DNA from 3 places in the Leucobacter sp. Psy1 genome. Region 1 is predicted to be linked to each of the others. Evidence: riboswitches for the same ligand, from Rfam matches in the RefSeq annotation. Region 1 holds a riboswitch; each other region holds the start of a gene.
The links. Region 1 has a riboswitch for thiamine pyrophosphate ahead of K8P10_RS05905 (thiamine ABC transporter substrate binding subunit). Riboswitches for the same ligand answer to the same signal wherever they lie in the genome.

Region 1 (6,930 bases):
GGAAAGCTCGGTGACGGAGCGGTCCCCGGCTCCCGGTAGGCCGACGAGCTCGAGCAGCGACATGACGCGCGCCTCCCGTTCCCGGCGCGGCAGGCGCTGTACGCGCAGGCCGTACGCGATGTTCTCGGCGACGGTGCGGTGGACGAAGAGCTGACCGTCTTGGAAGACCAGGCCGAACCCGCGGCGGTGCGGAGGCACGGATGCCAGGTCGTCCTCCTCCCAGCGCACCGAGCCTGAGTCGAGCGGTTCGAGGCCGGCGATCGCCCGCAGGAGCGTGGACTTGCCGCACCCCGACGGACCGAGCAACCCGACCACCTCGCCGCGGGCGACGCTGAAGGTCGCCCCGTCGACCGCCGCCATCGTCGCCGCTGCCGCAGAACGACGTCGCGCGTCTCCGTACCGCACGGTCACGTCGTCCACCGACAGTCCGGACCCCGCCACCGTTTCGTCTACCATTCGCCACCCCCCGTGTTCGTGCGCCACCGTTCCGCCAGCATCATGATGCCAGCGGTGAGGGCGGCGAGGACGACCGCAGCGGCGAGCGCGGTCCCGTAGCTTCCCATCGCCTGATGTCCGATGAGCTCGGCCACGACGACGGGGAGCGTCTGCGCTCCCGGTCGCACGAGGAACGCCGTCGCACCGAACTCGCCGAGCGACGCCGCGAACGCGAACCCGAGCGCGAGTCCGGCGGAGCGGCCGAGCATGGCGAGATCGATCGTCGCGAGCACGCGCAGCGGAGCGGCGCCGAGCATGGCCGCGGCGTCGCGCTGACGGGGATCGATGCCGCGCAGCACCGGCAGGATCGTGCGCACGACGAGCGGAAGGGCGACGAGCGCCTGCGCGATCGGGATCAGCACGACCGAGGTTCTGAGGTCGAACCCGATGCCCAGCGGCTGGTGCATGGTGAGCAGGAGGCCGAACCCGACCGTCACCGCCGAGACGCCGAGCGGCAGCATGATGAGCGCGTCGAACGCGCCGATGCTCCGACGCAGAGCGCGGGAGCGGGGGCGCCGCGACAGCACGAGGGCGACGAGCGCACCGAGGATGACGGCGATCGCGGTCGCGATGAGCGCGATCCCGATCGAGCGGCACGCCGCCTGGAGGACCGAGCCGATGATCGGGGATTCGGGAGGCGGGTCGACGAGGTTCACATAGTTCTGCACCGAGAACCCGCCGCCCGAGGCTTGGAACGAGCGCGCGACCAGGGTGATGATCGGGAGCCCGTGGAGCAGCAGAACTGTCGCGGCGAAGATCAGGATCACCGGCAGATGCCGTCTGCCCGGCTTGACACCCTCTTCCCGCTCGCTCCGCATCGCCACGGCGCGCTCGCGCTTCCTGCGGAGTCGCGACGAGACGACCAGCGTGAGGATCACGATCGCGAGCTGGGCGAGTGACAGCACGGCGGCGGAGCGCAGGTCGAGGAACTGGACGGTGAGCTGGTAGATCTCCGTCTCGATGTTCGCGAACCGCCGCCCGCCGAGCACGAGCACGATGCCGAACGATGTGGAACAGAACAGGAAGACGAGGGCGGCAGCCGACGCGATCGCCGGCGCGAGCGCCGGCACCGTGATCGTCCAGAACACGCGAACCGGGCCGGCACCGAGCATGCTCGCGGCCTGTGCCGTCCGCGAGTCGAGCTGGGACCAGAACCCTCCGACCGTCCGCATGACGACGGTCACGTTGAAGAACGCGAGCGCCGCGACGATGACGGGGAGTGATCGCTCGAGCCCGGTCCACGAGAGCGGTCCTCCCGCACCGAAGAGCGAGGTGAAGGCGACGCCCACCACGACGGTGGGCAGCACGAACGGCACCGTGAGGAGGCCGCGCAGCGCCACACGCCCCCGGAAGTCCAGTCGGTACAGCACGAAGGCGGCCGGAATGCCGAGCGCGAGCGAGAGCACCGTTGCGAGCCCTGCCTGGGTGACGGTATGACCGATCACCTGCCAGGTGCGCGGGTCCGAGAACACGGCGGGAACCCCGCTCGCATCGAATGCGCCGTCGCTCGTGAACCCGGTCGCGACGAGCGCCGCGACCGGCCAGAGGAAGAAGAGCGCGAGGAAGACGAGCGGCAGCGCGGCGGCGATCCCCCAGGCGAGCCGCCCGCGCATCACCCGGCCGCGGCGCCGGCGACCGCGTCGGCGACGGCCTTCTGCCAGTCCGTGAGCCCCGCGGCGATCTCGTCGCTCGGCAGGTCGTGGGGCTCCTCGGGCAAGGGGGCGAACTGCTCCCACTCCTCGGGCACGGAGGCCTCGGGATCGACCGGGTACATGTACATCGTCTCGGCGATCGTGTCCTGGAACTCGCCCGACAGCAGGTAGTCGACGACCGCCCTGGCACCCTCGGGGTTCTCCGCCCCTTCGAGGACGCCGGCGTACTCGACCTGACTCGAGCAGGTGTCGAGCAGTGCCGCGCTCGTGGAAGACCCGTCGTCGGCGATCGTCGCCGCGGGAGACGAGCTGTAGGAGAGCACGATCGGGCGGGTGCCGCCTTCGCCTCCCTGCGTGAACTGGCCGTAGTAGGCGTCGCTCCACCCCTGCTCGACCCGGGCGCCGTTCTCCACGAGATCGCTCCAGTAGTCTGCGTACGCGTCGGCGCCGAAGTAGGCGACCGTGCCCACGAGGAACGAAGCCCCGGTCGACGACGCTGCGGGATCGAGGATCACCGTGAGTTCGCGGTACTCGGGCTTCAGCAGATCCTCGTAGGTCTCGGGGGCCGCGATCCCCTGGTCAGCGAACCAGACCGGGTCGATGTTGAAGCAGGTTGCGCCCCGGTCGATCGGCACGAGCGCGTCCGACCCGTCAACCGCCAGCGCGGCAGCGTCTTCTGGCAGCCCCTCCGGCACGTAGTCCTCTGCGACATCGGCGTCCACGACTCGCGACGCGAAGATCTGGTCGACGCCGAAGAACGCGTCGCCGAGCGGGGCGCCCTGTGTCAGCACGAGCTGGTTCGCGAGTTCTCCCCCGTCGCCCGACCCGACCACCTCGACGTCGTATCCGGTGGCCGCGCTGGCCGCCTCGGCGAATGCCTCGTTCGGGAATGAGTCGTGCACGATCAGCGTGACAGTGCCGCCAGCGTCGGCGTCGGAGCCGGCATCGGCCGAGCATCCGGCGAGGAGCAGCGCGGCGGCTCCGGTGAGAGCGGCGGTCGTGGTGAGTGCGGCGCGTCGGCGCGGCACGGCGGTGCGCATGGGCATCATCGAGGCTTCCTTCCTCCGCTGGTATGAACCAGATCAGGTTGAACGGTCGAAGCTCGCGAGCTCCCTCTCAGCCCGGCGCGTCCGGACTCCCGTGGATTGCCCCGTCAGTCTACCGCTTGCGCCCCGGCCACCGCCACATGCGTCGTCCAGTGCCGGCCTCGGGCCGAGGTGCGTCGTCCGGCGAGTCCCAGTCCGTGAATCCGTCGACCTGTGCGGTCTCCTGAGCGTCGGGGTCCGCAGGGGTTCCGGAGTCCTCACGAGGAGCGGCTCCGTCGAGGCGGTCGCGCGGCGCCTCCTCCCAATCGGTGACGGCACCGTCCCAGGAGAACGCGGCGAGAATCGCTTCGGCCTCCGAGTCGCTCACCCGCAACTCGTCCTCAGTGACGTCGTCCAGACGCTCCGGGAGGTCAGGCTCATCCGGAGCAGTCGCATCAGGCGCAGGCTCGTCGGATGCGGGCTCGTCGGTCTCGGAGTGGTCGGTACGAGTTTCATCGGCCTCGACTGCTTCTGACTCGACCGCTTCCGGCTCGACCCCTTCTGACTCGACCGCTTCCGGCTCGACCTCTTCGGTCGTCACCTCCGCGGTCTCGAACTCATCTGGTTCACGTTCGTCCGCGTCGACAGCTGCGTGTCCAGGACCGTCTGGCGCATGATCGGGTGTCCCGGGTTCCTCGTCCACCGGCGGCAGCTCCGGCAGGGCGTCGGCTTGCGCTGCGCCGGTGCCGGCTGTAGCGCCGCCGAACCCGAGGAATCCGGTGAGCCGCTCACGCGCACCTGCCCAGCGTGCTCGCACGCCCGGAGCGCGATCCGCGTTCGCGAGCGGCCCGTCGGCGTCGTCGGTGATGGCCGCGGCGAGTGCGTCTGAACTCCAGGGCTGCGTCTCCGCGTCGGTATCCGCGTTCCGGGAGGTAAGCGCCCGACGCTCCCCGCCGCGCACCAGCTCGACGACGGTCCCGATGCGAGCGGCGTCTGCGCGGCCGGCGACGACGCCGAGGAGCATCCCGGCCCCGATCTCGGCAGCGGCGATCCCTCCGGTCACCCACGGGTCCGGCCCAGCCTGCGCGAGCCGGTCCGGTCCCATCGCACCGCTCGCGAGCACGGCGAGGAGCACGACGGCGAGCCCGGTGAGGGCCGCGGCGAGCACGGGAACGACGACCGCGGCGCCCCAGCCCGCGCCGCGCAGCGTGGTCCGGCGGGCGGCGGCCACCCCGAGCGCGAGGCCGACGATGACGACGATCGCGGGCGCGACGGGTGCGAAGCTGCCCCAGCTCGGCGGAATCGCCCCCATGAGCGGCAGGGCGGGGATCGGGCCGACAAGGGCGTCGAACGGCGAGACTGACGTGCCGATGCCGACCGCGAACCCCGTTCCGACGAACCACGACAGCGACCAGATCAGCGCCACGGGGAGGAACGCCAGCTGCACGACGAACAGCACGATCGCTCCGAGCGGGTCGAGCTGCAGATTCTGGGAGAGGGCGGTGATGTCGACGTAGCCGATGACGAGCGAGATCGTGAAGCCGGCTGCGGCGAGCGCTGCGAGACCTGCCAGCGCGCCGAGTGCGAGCCGCAGCACCTCCTGGGTTCTGACCGGGAGTGTTGAGGCGAGGATCGGCGACACGCGGTTCACCGTCAGTTGCAGACGCCTGACCGCGCGCGAGAACCATCGCTGGTCCGTGAGGCCGGCGCGCACGACGAAGGCGGAAAGCATGCTGATGGCGTAGATGAGTCCGAGCGTCAGCGGCGCGCGCCACTCGGGTTCGGGGAGAGCCCGGGCGACGAGCGGGAGGCAGGCGAATCCGACGGCCGCGAAACCGATGCCGCCGCCGATGACGCCGGCCGCACCCGATCCGCCGCGGGACGCGAATCTCCAGCCTGCGCGCATCGCGAGGAGAACGGTCACGAGTGAGATCCCGAGCGGTGCGAGGGACACCGGGAAGGCGAACGCCTCGCCGGGGAGGCCGAGACCCAGCGCGGCCTCGGCGGTCACCGACACCTCGAGCGGCACGCCGTGCGCCAGGAACCACACCGAGACGATGCCGCCGATCAGCTCTGCCGGCGTCGCGTCCAGTCCGAAGGTGATCACCCACATGAGGATCGCCGGCACCCCGATGAGTACGAACCCGGCGAGTGCGACGGCTCCCGCCTCGATCGCCGCGATCACGGCCGTCAGTGTGGCTCTCATCGCCTGGAAGTGTATCGCCTGGACCTGCGGGGTACCCGGCTCCGCGCCGAGAGACGAGCACCCCGCAGCAGCTATACCTCAGGTGCCGGATACTGGTGGTGGATCCTCGGGGTCCTCCTGCCGCTTGCCTTTCGCCTTCTCATCGGCATCCCGCTGCGCAGCCTCACTGGTGATGACCGTGATCTCGGTGGTGACCAGGCTGAAGTGGCCGCTATCGTGACGATCGACGCCCTCCGCCACGGACTGCTCCAGCAGTTCACGCGCCACGCGCCCCTGCAGCACGAGGGGGTCCCGACTGAGGTCTTTCCAGATGCCGATGCAGAGGAGCAGCATCACGAGGACGAACGGGAGGGCCGACACGATCGTGATGTTCTTCAGCCCGTTGAGCGCTGCTGCCGGATCCGATCCGCCGGCGAGCAGCATCACCGCCGCCACGGCACCGGTCGAGACGCCCCAGAAGATTACGGCCTTCTTCGTCGGCTCCTCGGCCCCGTGCTCACTGAGAGCCCCCATCACGATCGACGCGGAGTCGGCACCCGTGACGAAGAAGATCGCGATCAGGACCACCGTGACGACCATCAGCACCACGGCGACCCACTCGGGAACGGGCAGGCTTCCGAGCATGTCGAAGAGGATGAGGTCGAAGTTGATGTCGGGCGCCCCGTCGACGATGTTCGCGAGCGCCTGACCCATGTCGCCCGAACGCTCCGCACGCTCCTGGATGCCGATCGCCCCTCCCCCGAAGATGGAGAACCAGAGCAGTGTGACGCCGGAGGGCACGAGCAGCACACCGGTGACGAACTGGCGGATGCTGCGACCGCGCGAGATGCGGGCGATGAAGAGTCCGACGAACGGCGTCCACGACACCCACCACGCCCAGTAGAAGACCGTCCAAGAGGAGAGCCAGCTCGCGAGCGCATCGTCGCCCGTCGCCGCCGTCCGAGACGCCATCTGCGGTAGGTCGCCGATGAATGAGCCGACCGCGTTCGGAATCACGTTCAAGATGAACAGCGTCGGTCCGCCGATGAAGACGATAAGGGCGAGGATCACGGCCAGCACCATGTTGATGTTCGAGAGCCACTGGATGCCGCGCTCGATCCCCGAGACCGCCGACGCCACGAACATGGCGGTGAGGACCGCGATGATGACGACGAGGGTGACGGAGCCGACCTGATCCATGATGCCGGTGGACTGGATTCCGCCTCCGATCTGCAGGGCACCCAGTCCGAGCGAGCACGCCGAGCCGAACAGCGTGGCGATGATCGCGAGGATGTTGATGATCCGTCCGCCCCAACCGTTGACGACCCGCTCACCGAAGATCGGCGTGAACATGGACGAGAAGAGCTGGGACCGGCCGAGCCGGAAGCTGCCGTAGGCCATACCGAGACCGACGATGGCGTACATCGCCCACGGAAACAGCGTCCAGTGGAAGAGGGTCGTGCCCATCGCCGTGCTGAGGGCGGCGTCGGTCTGCCCTTCAACCGTGCCTGGTGGGGGCGACATGTAGAAGAAGAGCGGCTCGCCCACACCGTAGAAGACCAGTCCGATCCCC
Region 2 (6,930 bases), 1.5 Mb from region 1:
GTCCGTTCACACTGATGGTGTGCCGCTGCGATCGGACGGTACCGACGGAACTGCGGCCCCTGTCTGCGCGTCGTGAAGCGCACTCGGCGTCTTCGAGTCGATGAGGCGGTAGATCAGTGCAAGCACAGCAGCGACCGCGAGGACGAGCGCAGCGTTCAGTAGCGCCGTTCCCAGGCCGATCTTGGTGACGTCAAGGAATGGGTACGGATACCAATCGGTGAACGCTCCCTGGGTGAAGATGTAGACCAGCCACGCGATCGGGAGGACGAACGCGCCGGCGACGGTCGACCAGCGAAAGCGTCGGCGTGGCCCGAAGATCAGCCATCCGGCCACGGTCGCCCATGGCGAGATGTAGTGAAACCCGATGGACGCCGCGAGCGCCCAGCCGGAAAGTTGGAGTTGCGGCGCAAGGATGACAGCGTAGACGATGCCGGTGATCGTGATCGCGAGCAGCGCGTTCAATCGGGCTATTTCCCACCAGATCCCGCGACGCATCGGGTGAGCGACGATCAGCAGACACACGACCAGCACGGCAATATTGCTTTCAATGGTGAAGAAGCTGAACAAGCGCCACAGCCGTACCGGGATACTCACTGCTGTACCGCTCTCCCCGGAGTTGGCGTCCGCTCCACCGGAGAAAACTAGGACCAGCTGGATCACCAGGGCAGCCAGGATGACGGCCGCGATCGCGCTATGCCACCATCGGGATGCCACGAACCAACCCCTGCTCGACTGACTGCACATTCCGCCATTGTGACGCACCTGCTTTCCTGAGCGCGATACTGCAACCCCAGGAGCAGTGTCGGGAGCGCGACCTATACTGGGGGTTCGGCGACGAGCAGCGGGAGGCGTTGATGGCCATCACCACGGGATCTGAGCGGGCACGCGCCACTCTGGCGTTCCTCCGACGGAAGATCACGACGGGCGAGTGGGCGGTCGGTGAGCGCATCCCGATCGAACCCGAGCTGGCCGAGCAGACCGGAGTCGGCCGCTCGACGGTGCGCGAGGCCGTGCGATCGCTCGCGAGCATCGGCATGCTCGAGACGCTCCCGGGCCGCGGCACGTTCGTGCGCTCGTCCGCACCGACGAGCACCCTGCTCAACGAGTACCTCGCCGACTTCACGCTCGAGGAGATCCTGAGCTACCGGCGAGCTCTCGAGGTCGAGGCAGCACAGCAGGCCGCACTCCACCGCACCGATGAAGACATCGCCGCACTCGAGCAGGCGGCGGCCACCGAGCTCGGCTGCACCCGGTGCCCGGTGCTCGGACTCGTGAACGAGGACGCCGACACGGCGTTCAGCAGCCGATTCCACCGTCTCATCTTCGACGCGGCCAAGAACCGACTCCTCGCCTCTCTCTACTCGGGCATCAACGATCAGCTGCGCGCCCCCGAGCACCGAGGTCGGCTCGCGAACGTCGCCACGGGCACCGAAATGGAGCGGGATCACGCCCTCATTCTCGACGCCATCAAGAGCGGCGACTTCATCGATGCCGTCCACGCGATGGTCAACCACGTCGACCACGACGTCGTCATCGTCACCGCTGAACACGAAGTGGTGCCCCCGCTCGCCCGGACCCCCGAGCAGCAGCAGCGCATCGCGAACGCCTCCGAGCACACGGCGAACGCGCTGAGTGACGCCTGACCCGTCGGCGACTGACCCGTCGACGTCACGGCCGGGGAGCCGGAGCAAGTGCCGAGGCAGGGCGAATACCATTGACGGGTGAGCGAGTCGAAGATCCTGCTGTACTACGTGTTCGCACCGGTGGCAGACCCGGAGGCGGTGCGGCTGTGGCAGCGTGAGCTCTGCGAGTCGCTGGGGCTCCGGGGCCGCATCATCATCTCGCCCCACGGCATCAATGGCACCGTAGGCGGCGAGCTCGACGCGTGCAAGCTCTACGCAAGACGCACCCGCGAGTACGGCCCCTTCTCGGGGATCGAGTTCAAGTGGAGCGACGGCACCGGGTTCGCCGACGACACCGCTGAGCCGCTCCACGGCGTCGACCGACGCGCCCCCTGGCGCCGCTCGCGGGACTTCCCTCGACTCAGCGTGAAGGTGCGCGATGAGTTGGTGGCGTTCGGTCTCGCCGATGAAACCCGGGTGGACGCGAACGGCGTGGTGGGCGGCGGCACGCACCTCAGCCCGCAGGCGGTGAACGACCTCGTCGCGCAGCGGGGTGACGACGTCGTGTTCTTCGACGGACGCAACGCGTACGAAGCCGCCGTTGGTCGTTTCGAGAACGCGGTCGTTCCCGCCGTCAGCAGCACGCACGGGTTCATCGAGGAGATCGACAGCGGTGCGTTCGACGATTTGAAAGGGCGTCCGGTCGTCACCTACTGCACCGGGGGTATCCGCTGCGAGATCCTCTCCGCCGCGATGGTCGAGCGCGGCTTCACCGAGGTGTACCAGCTGGACGGCGGCATCGTCCGCTACGGCGAAGCGTTCGGCAACGAGGGGCTGTGGCACGGGTCGCTCGCCGTGTTCGACGGCCGCGAGACCGTCGACTTCGGGGGCGAAGAGGGGGACCCCGCCGAAGTGGTCGGGCGGTGCGCGGTCTGCGGATCCGGATCGAACACCCTCGTGAACTGCGCCGATCCCTCCTGCCGGGCCCGATTCGTCGCCTGCCCTGAGCACCGGGACGAGCGCTGCACCGAGCACGGTGGCGCCGCCGACGCGAGCCCCGAGACAGCGGCCAACGCTCTGCGCTAGACTCGCCCTCAACGACACGGGGTGCCGCACCAGCGGCTGAGATCACACCCGTCGAACCTGATCTCGTTGAGACGAGCGGAGGGATGTCGCAGTGAGCGAACCATACGTCGATGTTGTCAATGTGCTCTCGATTGCCGGGACCGACCCGACTGGCGGGGCCGGAATCCAGGCCGATCTGAAGGCCATCGCCGCGAACGGCGGCTACGGGATGGCGGCGGTGACCGCCCTCGTCGCCCAGAACACCTGCGGGGTGCGGGAGGTGCATGTTCCTCCCGTCGCATTTCTGACGGCGCAGCTCGACGCGGTCTCCGATGACGTGCGCATCGACGCGGTGAAGGTCGGCATGCTCGGTACTCCCGAGGTGATCACAGCAGTCGCCGACTGGCTGGAGCGCACCCGCCCGCCGGTCGTCGTCATCGACCCGGTCATGGTGGCGGCCAGCGGCGATCGCTTGCTCGGCACCGAAGCGGAGGACGCGCTCCAGCGAATCCTCCCTCTCGCCGACCTCATCACCCCGAACCTCCCCGAACTCGCGGTCATCGCCGGCGGCCCCGTCGCCGAGTCCTGGGACGCCATGCTGGAGCAGGCCGGTGCCGTCGCCGCTCTGCACGGAGTCCGGGTGCTCGCGAAGGGCGGTCATCTCGCAGGATCGGCGTCGCCCGATGCACTGGTCGACCCCGCGGGCGAGGTCGTGGCGTTCGAGGGAACGCGGATCCGCACCCGCAACTCCCACGGCACCGGCTGCTCCCTCTCCTCCGCCGTCGCAACTCGGATCGCCCGCGGTGACGACTGGGCGGCGGCCATCGGGGAGGCTCGCATCTGGCTCCGTGAGAGCCTCGCTGCATCGGACACCCTCGACGTCGGGCGCGGCAGCGGTCCGCTTCACCACTTCGCCGGTCTCTGGAGGCGCGGCGACGTCGACGGGGCGGCGGGAACCGCGGACGACATCCGCTCCGAGTGGTGGAACGCCATCGCCGACATTCGTGCAACGACCGACGCCCTGCCATTCATCACCCGGCTGGCTGCGGGCACCCTCCCGCGCAGCGCGTTCCTGGAGTACGTCGCGCAGGACTCCATCTATCTCGGCGAATACGCCCGGGTGCTCGCGCGGCTCTCGACCCTCGCTCCGGATCCCGCCGCGCAGCGATTCTGGCTACACGCGGCGCAGGGGGCCCTCATCGGTGAGCTCGAACTGCACCGGGACCGTCTCGGCGGGGCTCCGATCGGAGCCGCATCCGCAATCACGACGGGGTACACGAATCACCTCGTGGCATCCTGCGAGGACGGGTACGCCGTCGCCGCGGCGGCAGCGCTCCCCTGCTTCTGGATGTACAGCGACATCGGCACCCGGCTCTTCCGCGGCGAGCTCGGGGCGTTCGCGCGCGACCCCGAACACCCCTACGCCGAGTGGATCGCCACCTACGACGACCAGGCCTTCGCCGCGGACACCGAGTCCGCCATCGCACTCGTGACGACGCTCGCGTCAGAGGCCCGGCCGGCTCTTCGGGGGCGCATGTGGCAGGCGTTCCTCGCATCCGCCAGGTGGGAGCACGACTTCTTCGGGCAGGTGGGGATCGCCGCGGGGCCCTCGGACGTCACACCAGATCAATCACGCCTGCTCCCCGCACGGTAGGGGTGTGCGACTTTCCGCTCATCCCGGGATAATCGGGAGAGACCTGCACGACCCCCGTCGATCGAGAGGAACCCTCGACATGACCGACCCCACCATCTCCGTCGCCCAGTTCGCCGCAGGGACCGATGTGGAGGAGAACCTCGCATCCTGCCAGGAGCTCATCGCCCGAGCTGCTGCGACGAGCCACCTCGTGGTGCTGCCCGAGTACTCGATGTACGCCGACTTCGAGAAGACGCAGCCGGATCAGAACCACTCCGAGCCGCTCGATGGGCCGTTCGTCACGGCGCTGCGCGACTCGGCGCGCGAGCACGGCATCGCTGTTGTCGTGGGCATCAACGAGTCCGACCCGGACGACGATCGAGTGTCCAACACCCTCGTGGCCCTGTCGAAGACCGGCGAGCTCACGGGCGTGTACCGAAAGATCCACCTGTACGACGCGTTCGGGTTCCGCGAGTCCGACACCGTGATCCCGGCGAACATCGAGTCACCGCTCGTCTTCGATGTGGAGGGGGTCCGTATCGGCGCTGCCACCTGCTACGACCTGCGCTTCCCCGAGATGAGCCGCTGGCTCGTCGACCAGGGGGCCGACGTGATCGTCCTCCCTGCCGCGTGGATGGCCGGGCCGCTCAAGGAGCAGCAGTGGGACACGCTCGTGCGCGCCCGCGCGATCGAGAACACGGTATATGTCGCGGCCTGCGGGCAGACCGCACCGCGCTGCTCCGGGCAGAGCATGATCGTCGACCCGATGGGCGTGACGGTCGCCGCTGCCGGTGAGCGCGCGATGACGGTCGCGAGCGCCAGGATCGATCCTCAGCGCATCGCCGACGTGCGGAAGACCAACCCGAGCCTCGAGAACCGGCGGTTCACGGTCGTACCGCGCACCGCGTAACCCTGCGGGTGAGTTCGGCGCGTCGTCTACCAGATCGAGACGCGCTCGTCAGGGTCCATCCAGAGGGCGTCACCCGGCTGCGTGCCGTAGGTCTCGTGGAACGCGTCGAGGTTCCGCACGATCTGGTTGCAGCGGAACTCGTTCGGCGAGTGCGGATCGATCGTCAGCAGCCGCACGGTCTCGGCGGGCCGCGACGCCTGCTGCCAGGCCTGGGCCCAGGAGAGGAAGAATCGCTCGGCGCCGGTGAGCCCGTCGATCACGGGTGCTTCTTCCCCATGCAGAGAGCGCTGGTACGCACGCCACGCGATTGCCATGCCGCCGAGGTCACCGATGTTCTCGCCGATCGTGAGCTCCCCGTTGACGGTCTGTCCGTCGGCGCCCTCGGGTGAGAGCGCGTTGTACTGGTCGATGAGGGACTTGGTGCGCTGCTCGAACGCGGCTCGGTCTTCCTCGGTCCACCAGTCGGTGAGCTTGCCGTCGCCGTCGTATCGCGACCCCTGGTCGTCGAAGCCGTGGCCGATCTCGTGCCCGATCACGGCACCGATCGCACCGTAGTTCGCGGCCATGTCGGCGTGCTTGTCGAAGAACGGCGGCTGCAGGATCCCCGCAGGGAACACGATCTCGTTGAACCCGGGGTTGTAGTAGGCGTTGACGGTCTGAGGCGTCATGAACCACTCGTCGCGATCGATCGGCTTACCGACCTTGTCGAGCTCGCGGCGCAGCTCGAACTCGGCGACCCGCGCCGAGTTGCCGAGCAGGTCCCCCGAGTCGACCTGCAGCGACGAGTAGTCGCGCCACTTCACCGGGTACCCGATCTTTGGCACGAACTTCTCGAGCTTCTCGAGCGCGCGCTGCTTCGTGGCGTCGCCCATCCAGTCCAGCTGGCCGATGGATTCGCGGTACGCGGCGATGAGGTACTCGACGAGTTCATCCATGGTGGCCTTCGCCGTCTCGTCGAAGTGGCGCCCGACGTAGAGGCGGCCGACGGCCTCGCCCATCGATCCCTCGACGAAGGACACGCCGCGGCGCCAGCGGGCGCGCTGCTCGGTCGCACCGGTGAGCGCGGTGCCGTAGAACTCGAAGTTCGCACGCGAGATCTCCTGCGACAGGAGTGCCGAGGCGCCACGGACGATCTGCCAGATGAGCCAGGCCTTCCACGCCTCGAGCTCCTCCTCGACGAGGAGCGAAGCGAGCCCGGTGAGCGCGTCGGGCTGACCGGCGACGACCTCCGCGAAGGCGTCCTCCGAAGCGCCGAGCGCCGTCAGGTAGCGCTTCCAGTCCAGTCCGGGGGTGAGCTCCTGGAGCTCGACGAAGGTGCGCAGGTTGTACAGCTTCTGGATGTCCCGGCTCGCGACCTTGTCCCAGTGGTGCCCGGCGATCCGCCGCTCGAGGTCGTAGGCGAGTTCGGCGAGGCGATCCGGATCGGCCGTCTCCGCGGCATCCAATCCGGTGTCGGCGGCGACGAGCTGCAGCATCCGCGCGATGTGGGCGCGGTACTGCTCGCGGATCTCGGCGAATTGGTCCTCGCGGAAGTAGGACTCGTCGGGCAGCCCGATACCGCCCTGCATGACGAAGACGATGTAGCGGCTCGGGTCGCCGGGATCGTTGTCGACGCCCATGCCGAAGAACCCGCCGAGTCCCTCGCGCTCGAGCTCGCCGACCAGGGTCACGAACTCGTCGACCGAGGTGACGGCGAGCGC
Region 3 (6,930 bases), 190 kb from region 1:
CGGTTCAGTGCTCATGCGCGGCTCTCCGCTCGGTGATGTGCCAGGGGATGACGAGACGTTCGACGATGATCGTCGAGAGGTACAGGGCGATGCTGAGCGCCGCGGTCACCCCGACCGCGGCGAGCACGAGGTCGGTGCGGAACGCGTTCTTCTGGACGCTCATGTAGATGCCGAGCCCGTGCTGGGCGCCGACGTACTCCGCGAAGATCGCACCGACCACGGCATAGGTGATGCCGATGCGGAGCGCAGTGAAGAACGACGGCAGTGCGGACGGCAGTCGTACGAGCAAGAACTCGCGGATCCGCCCGGCACCCATGCTGCGCAGCAGCGCCGAAGCCTCGCGGTCGGTGCGGGCGAACCCCTCGACGAGTCCGATCGCGATCGGGAAGAACGTGACGAGCGCCACCACGATCACCTTCGGCAGCAGTCCGAAGCCGAACCAGATGATCATGAGCGGGGCGATCGCGACGATCGGGATCGTCTGCGAGGCGACCAGCAGCGGGATGACGCCACGGCGGAGCAGCGACGACCAGTCGATGGCGATCGCGATCGCCCACGCGCACACCAGTGAGATGCCGAAGCCCACGGCGGTGACGCCGAGCGTGGCCACGGCGTGCTCGAAGATCGCCGACCGGTGCGCCCAGCCCGAACTCGCGACGAGCGACGGGGCGGGGAGTATCTGCGGGCGCACCTCGGTGAGGCGCACGGCGATCTCCCACACGCACAGCAGCGCGCCGAAGCCGGCGAGCGGCACCCACAGGTGCGTCCGGCGATGTGCCCGCACCCTCAGTCCTCGAGGTATTCGTTGGTGAAGAACGCGGACCAGTCTGGCCGCTCGGCGAGCGGCGATCCGTCGCGTTCCGCGAGCAGGCCGGCATCGAAGTAGAAGTCCCCGAGCTCGCTCCACTGCGCTTCCGTCTGCCTGCCGAACTCGCCCGCCTCGTCGAGCATGAACTGCTCCGAGAGCATGCGCTGGCTCTCCACGAGCAGATCCAGGTCGGTCAGGAGGCTGGCGTTCTCCTCCTGCAGCATCTCGGCGGCGGCCTCCGGATCATCGATCGCGTCCTTGTAGCCTCGAGCGAGCGCCTGCACGAACCCGCGGGCGAGGTCGGGGTGCTCCTCCATCCAGCTCGCGTTGCCGGCGACGATCACCTGGTACGCATCCGGAAAGCCGGAGTCGGTGTAGGCGAACGTTTTCAGATCGACGCCGCGGTGCTCGGCCTCGATCCCTTCCCAGGCCACGAACGGCACCGTGAAGTCGACCTCCCCGGCGTACAGCGCTTCGTAGGCGCTCGTGCCGAGCACGACCGTCTCGAAGTCGCCGGATCCGCCTGCCGCCTCCACGACGCCGCGCATCGTGCTGGTCTCCGCGGGGTTGTCGAATCCGCCGAAGACGAGCCCGTCGAGGTCGGCGGGGCTCTCGATGTCGTCCCGCTCAGCGAGCACAGCGACCTCGGTGGTCCACGTCTGCTGAACGGCGAGCACCGAGCGGAGGTCGGCCCCCGAGGCCATGGACAGGGTGGCGGTGTCTTGGAAGCTGATGCCGAACTCCGCCTGGCCCGCATCGACGAGCACCTCGGGATTGCTGTTGTTGAAGGGCAGCACCTCGACGTCGATGCCCGCCTCGGCGAAGTACCCCTGGTTCAGTGCGACGTAGAGACCCGTGTGGTTCGTGTTCGGCGTCCAGTCGAGTGCGAACCGGACCGTCGGGGGTTCTGCGTCGGATTCCGCGGCGCCGGCCCCGGAGCAGCCGACGAGTGCCGCGAGGACCGCGATCGCGGCGGTGACGCTGAGGGCGCTGGTGATACGCCGGGTGGGGTGGTGTGACGTGGGCATGGACTCTCGCTTTCCTCGAGGGCGAGGGAATGCGGAGCGGCCCGACGGCTCAGGGCACACCGGTTAGGTGCGGGGTGCCTGGAACGCAGGAGATTCATGCGGACATTCCCTTCGCCAGTACGAACTGGATCAGGTTCGACGGGTGTGATCTCAGCCGCCGGATGCGGCACCCCGTGTCTTCTCGGATCACCCTAGCGTATGAGTGGCTCGCGGGAGTCGCTTTCGGTGACTGCTGCCGCACGCCTGGCCGGAATCGCCAGCCCGACGATGAAGACCCCCGCGAGTACAACGCCCCAGATGATCGCCGCGAGCGTGCCGCCGACGAGGAACGGGAAATTCCAGATCGATATGCCGAGCACGAGCAGGAGTCCGATGCCGCCGGCCACGGCAGAGAGAGTCACGCCGACCGGCGCGGCATCGCCCGAGTCTCCGCGGTGCCGCGCGCCGAACGCGACGACGGCGAAGCTCGTGAGCGCCATCATCCAGATGACGCCGACGGCCCCGGCGCCCGAGTACCAGGTGTAGATCTGCAGCACGGGGTCGAGCTGCGCGAGCGCGGAGACCAGCACCACCGCGGCCGTGATCCCGGTCACCCAGAGCGAAGCGCGTGAGGGCGCCCGGTGCCTGGGGTGGACGCCGGCGAGGCTCTGCGGCAGCACGCCGCGCTGGCCGAGCGTGAAGAGGTACCGCGTGACGATGTTGTGGAACGCGAGCATGCACGCGAACATGCTCGTCACGACGAGCACTTGCACTAGATCGGCGATGATGGGCGCGACGACCTCGCCCGCGAGGGCGACCACGACGCCGTCCGGGTTCTCGTTCGCCGCGGCGACGGCGTCGGTCCCGCCCAGCCCCGAGATCACGAGCCACGACGACACGAAGTACAGGGCGCCGATCGTGCCGACCGCGATGTAGGTGGCGCGCGGAACGGTCCGCTCGGGATCCTTCGCTTCGTTGCGGAACACCGCCGTCGCCTCGAACCCGAAGAACCCGAGGAACGCGAACAGCAGTCCGAGTCCCGGTGCGCCCGACAGTGCCTCGACCGGGCTGAACGGGGTCGCGGTGAGCTCCCGGCCCGAGGCGAGCACACCGATGTCGATCGCGAGCACTGCGACGACCTCGAGCACGAGCACGACGCCGAGCACCTTCGCCGACAGTTCGATGTCGCGGTAGCCGAGCAGTCCCACGATCACGATCATGACGCCTGAGATGAGCCACCACGGCACTTCGGCGCCCGTCCACAGCGCGATGAGGTTGCCCGTCTGCACTCCGAGGTAGCAGGTCATCGACACCGTGAGCAGCACGTACGAGAGCAGCGCGATGGCCGCGGTGCCGAGCCCGGGGCATCGCCCGAGTCCGCGATGCACGTAGGAGTAGAACGCTCCAGCGTCGGGCACGCGCGGCGTCATCCAGGCGTAGCCGACCGAGAAGAGGACGAGGATCACGGTCGCGGCGAGCACCATCATGGGAGCGCCGATCGATCCGGACACCGACAGGATGATCGGGAAGTTCGCGGCGACGACGGTGATCGGAGCCGCCGCGGCGATGACCATGAAGACGATGCCGGGGACGCCGAGACGGCGGTTCAGGGTGGTTTCCACGAGTCGGAAGCCTAGCGGAAGACTCGGGTCAGCGCGGGCCTCGCCACTTCAGCGGGTCCTTCCCATGCGGTCGGGGAGCGAACGGATAGTCGAGCGGCTCGGTGGCAAGGTCGAACGGGGGAGCCGCGTAGGCGAGCTCACCGTACCCGCTGGACCGCGTGAGCGGCGCCTCTGGCGGGAGCGTCTGGACGAGCTCTCCATCAGGATCCCTGCCGGCTACCGACAACTCGAACAAGAGGTCAGCCGTGGAAGCGAGGGCGAGACGCGCGTGACCCGTGGTGCCGCTCTGGGCCCGTGCCGTGAGCAGCGACATCGTCGCCGCGAAGATGCCGTAGCCCGTGGCATGATCGAGCGCTTGCACGGGCAGCGCACCGGGGCTTCCGTCCGCGCTGCGGTACGCGTCGGCGATGCCGCACGCCGCCTGTACGACGCTGTCGAATCCGCGCCGATCTTGCCACGCTGTGCCCCATCCCCAGGCGTTGAACCGCACCACCGACAGCCCCGGGTATCGCTCGCGCAGTGCGTCGAGGCCGAGCCCGAACCGGTCGAGGCTGCCTGCGCGGTAGCCGAGCAGCAGCACGTGCGCCGACGCGAGCAGCTCGTGGAACCGCGCTCGCGTCTCCGGGCGCCCAAGGTCGGCTGCGGCGGTGTACTTGCCCGGATCCCCGTCGATGTGCTGCGCCTCAAGCTCCGGGTTCGCCGGCGGGTCCACCCGGAGCACCTCAGCGCCGAGCGCCGTCATGAGCCGGGACGAGATCGGCCCGGCGATCGTGCGGGTGAGGTCGAGCACGCGGAGGCCGCGGAGCGGGCGGGACGACGTGTCGTCCGGGATCCACGGGTTGCCGCTTGATCCCGCTGCTGCGCGGTCATCGAGTGCGATGTCGATCCACTGCGCCGTCGGCGTGCGAGTCGCGAGTGCGCTGGACCCCCACTCCCGACGGGTGCGCACTGCGGCGCCCACAGCGCCGATGGATTGGATCCGCTGCTCGGCTTCGAGGCTCGTCATCTCCGCGAGGGCCGCGGGCACGGCTTCGGCGCGGTCGACACTCAGCGCCTGCAGCAGGAGGCGGGCATGATGCGGGTAGTTGCCGTGCGTGCGAACCCAGCCGTCCGCCGTCGGAAAGAAGCGCGACAGTCCGGAGAATGCGCGGATCGGTGCGCCGTCGATGCGGAGCACACCGGGGGAGTCGAACGAAGCGGCGACCCGGGGCGAGAGGATCCGCTGCACCGCCGTCCGCCCGAGCAGGCGATTGAGGGAGGCGGCCGCCGCGCCGACCGAGCCCAGCGCGAGCGCCTCCACATCGAGCGCACCGCCCCACCAGTGCCGAGTTCCTTCGACGGGCAAGGGACGCAGATCGTCCAGCCCCGGAGGGGCGATACGCAGCACTGGGACGGCCTCCATGGACTTCTCCTCCGCTCGCGTCGGTGGACAGCAGTGTACGCCGATGACCGGGTTTGACGGTCGGTGCGACAGGCAACAAGATAGAGAAGTGTCGAATCAACGGGTCGCCGCATGACCGAATCAACGCCGTCCGTGCTCTTCGTTTGCGTGCACAATGCCGGCCGGTCCCAGATGGCTGCGGGCTATCTCCGCTCTCTCGCAGAGGGGCGCATCGAGGTTCGCTCGGCCGGGTCGATCCCCGCCGACGACATCAACCCGGTCGCCGTCGTCGCTATGCGTGAAGAGGGGATCGACCTCGCCGGAGCCGCACCCCAGCTGCTGACGCCCGACGCCGTCCAAGCCTCGGACGTCGTGATCACCATGGGGTGCGGGGACGCGTGTCCGATCTTTCCCGGCAAACGATACGAGGACTGGACGCTCGACGACCCGGCCGGTCAAGGGATCGAGGCGGTGCGTCCCATCCGCGACGAGATCAAGCGCCGCGTGCGAGCGCTCGTCGACGACCTGCTCGACGCCGAGTCCGTTAGCTGACGCGCTGGGGCGTTCGCGCCGCAGCGCCGACGCCCGATGCGCTCGCTAGTCGCGGTCGACGCTCAGGACCTTGAGGTCCATGTCGAGATCGACGTCGGTGTCGTTGCCGTTTCCCATGTCGACCGACACCTCGTAGGCTGCAGGGCCGTTGTCCGTCGAGATCGACTCGATCGTGCCGCCGCCGGCCTCGGCGAGCGCGGCATCGATGATGTCGCCGAGTTTCGCCGTGTCGAGCAGGGGATCGTCATCGGTGTCGGAATCACCCTCGCGCACCGTTGCCGTTCCGTCGAGCGCGACGCGGACCTCCTGTTCGGTGCCGTCGGCGAGCTGCACGTCGACGTCGTAACCGTCGCGCTCCACCTCGATGGCGGTGGCGCCCTCGCCGTTCGCTTCGGCGATGGCCGCTTTGATGGCGTCCGTGAGGTCGCCGGCCTCCGCGGGCGCAGCTGCTCCGCTGTCCGAGCCGGCGGAGTTGCCGTTGTCGTCGCCATTATCGCCGTCGTTGTCGTCGTCATCTGAGCCGGACTGGGCCGAATCGTCGGACTGCACGCCGGGCGCCGAGCTCTCCGAGTTCGTGAGCGAGACCTGGTCGTCGTCATCGTTGTCGGCGATCGCAGCGCCGATCGCGATGCCTCCGCCGCCGAGCAGCAGGATCGCCGCGGCCGCGCCCGCGCCGATCAAGAGCGGGCGCATCTTCCGGCGACGCTCCGCACGATCGGGGTCGGGGTTACTGTCTGCCGACTGGCCTGCGGGCTGTGGCTGGCCGCTGGCCGGGGGCTGGTACCCGGGCGGAGCGGTGCTCGCGTTCCCTTCCAGCGGCACGGTGTGCTGGTAGTCCGAGTTCAGGGGGCGATCGGGAAGCGGTGTGGTCTCCGCGTTATCGGGCTGCTGGCCGGAGTTGTGGGGCTCGTTCGGGTTCATGATGCCAGCATCGCCGACGGGTACTGACTCCCATCTGAACGCACCTGAACACACGGTCAGGGTGCCGAGTCTCCCGGTTCGTGTCACACGCTATTCGCCGGGGCACACGCTACTCGCCGCGAGGTGCATGTGCCTGTGCGAAGAACGTGCGCGCCCGCGAACACCGAGGACCACGGGTGAAGCTGCACGCGCAGCGCGCCTACTCGGCGGTCGCGGGCAGCACGATCACGAAGCGCGCCCCGCCGAGGGGAGCGTTCTCCACCCGCACGGATCCGCCGTGGGTACGCACGATCTCCGCGACGATCGCCAGCCCGAGGCCGCTGCCTCCGGCGTCGCGTGAGCGCGCTTCGTCGAGGCGGGTGAACCGTTCGAAGACGCGCTCCCGCTCCGACTCGGGCACGCCGTCCCCGTCGTCGTCGACCCAGAGCAGCGCCGATCCGCCATTGACCGCCGTGCCGAGTGCGACGGTGCTGCGCGCGTGACGTACCGCATTGTCGACCAGGTTCCGCACGGCGCGCGCGAGGAGTCGCGAGTCCCCGCTGACCCGTGCGGGGCCGATGCCGCCGCCGTCGACGGAGGCCGTGCCGAGGGCGCGGATCCGGCTCGCTTCCGCAAGCGCGAGGTCGTCGAGGTCGACAT

Region 2: it holds a riboswitch for thiamine pyrophosphate, as region 1 does, so the genes downstream of both, K8P10_RS14410 (bifunctional hydroxymethylpyrimidine kinase/phosphomethylpyrimidine kinase) here and K8P10_RS05905 (thiamine ABC transporter substrate binding subunit) in region 1, are expected to answer to the same signal.
Region 3: it holds a riboswitch for thiamine pyrophosphate, as region 1 does, so the genes downstream of both, K8P10_RS06750 (ABC transporter substrate-binding protein) here and K8P10_RS05905 (thiamine ABC transporter substrate binding subunit) in region 1, are expected to answer to the same signal.

What each region holds. Positions count from the first base shown of each region.
Region 1 covers NZ_CP083692.1:1,243,723-1,250,652, reverse strand. The annotation lists gene K8P10_RS05915 (ABC transporter ATP-binding protein) at 1-456, opposite strand, end outside; gene K8P10_RS05910 (iron ABC transporter permease) at 450-2,108, opposite strand; gene K8P10_RS05905 (thiamine ABC transporter substrate binding subunit) at 2,108-3,196, opposite strand; TPP riboswitch at 3,190-3,299, opposite strand; gene K8P10_RS05900 (DUF6350 family protein) at 3,306-5,378, opposite strand; gene K8P10_RS05895 (BCCT family transporter) at 5,457-6,930, opposite strand, start outside.
Region 2 covers NZ_CP083692.1:3,031,391-3,038,320, forward strand. The annotation lists gene K8P10_RS14395 (Pr6Pr family membrane protein) at 7-714, opposite strand; gene K8P10_RS14400 (FadR/GntR family transcriptional regulator) at 855-1,643, shown strand; gene K8P10_RS14405 (rhodanese-related sulfurtransferase) at 1,722-2,708, shown strand; TPP riboswitch at 2,716-2,809, shown strand; gene K8P10_RS14410 (bifunctional hydroxymethylpyrimidine kinase/phosphomethylpyrimidine kinase) at 2,800-4,341, shown strand; gene K8P10_RS14415 (carbon-nitrogen hydrolase family protein) at 4,421-5,230, shown strand; gene K8P10_RS14420 (M13 family metallopeptidase) at 5,257-6,930, opposite strand, start outside.
Region 3 covers NZ_CP083692.1:1,435,162-1,442,091, forward strand. The annotation lists gene K8P10_RS06740 (ABC transporter ATP-binding protein) at 1-15, opposite strand, end outside; gene K8P10_RS06745 (ABC transporter permease) at 5-784, opposite strand; gene K8P10_RS06750 (ABC transporter substrate-binding protein) at 787-1,836, opposite strand; TPP riboswitch at 1,925-2,020, opposite strand; gene K8P10_RS06755 (APC family permease) at 2,028-3,437, opposite strand; gene K8P10_RS06760 (CoA transferase) at 3,466-4,839, opposite strand; gene K8P10_RS06765 (arsenate reductase ArsC) at 4,951-5,370, shown strand; gene K8P10_RS06770 (PepSY domain-containing protein) at 5,416-6,291, opposite strand; gene K8P10_RS06775 (cell wall metabolism sensor histidine kinase WalK) at 6,491-6,930, opposite strand, start outside.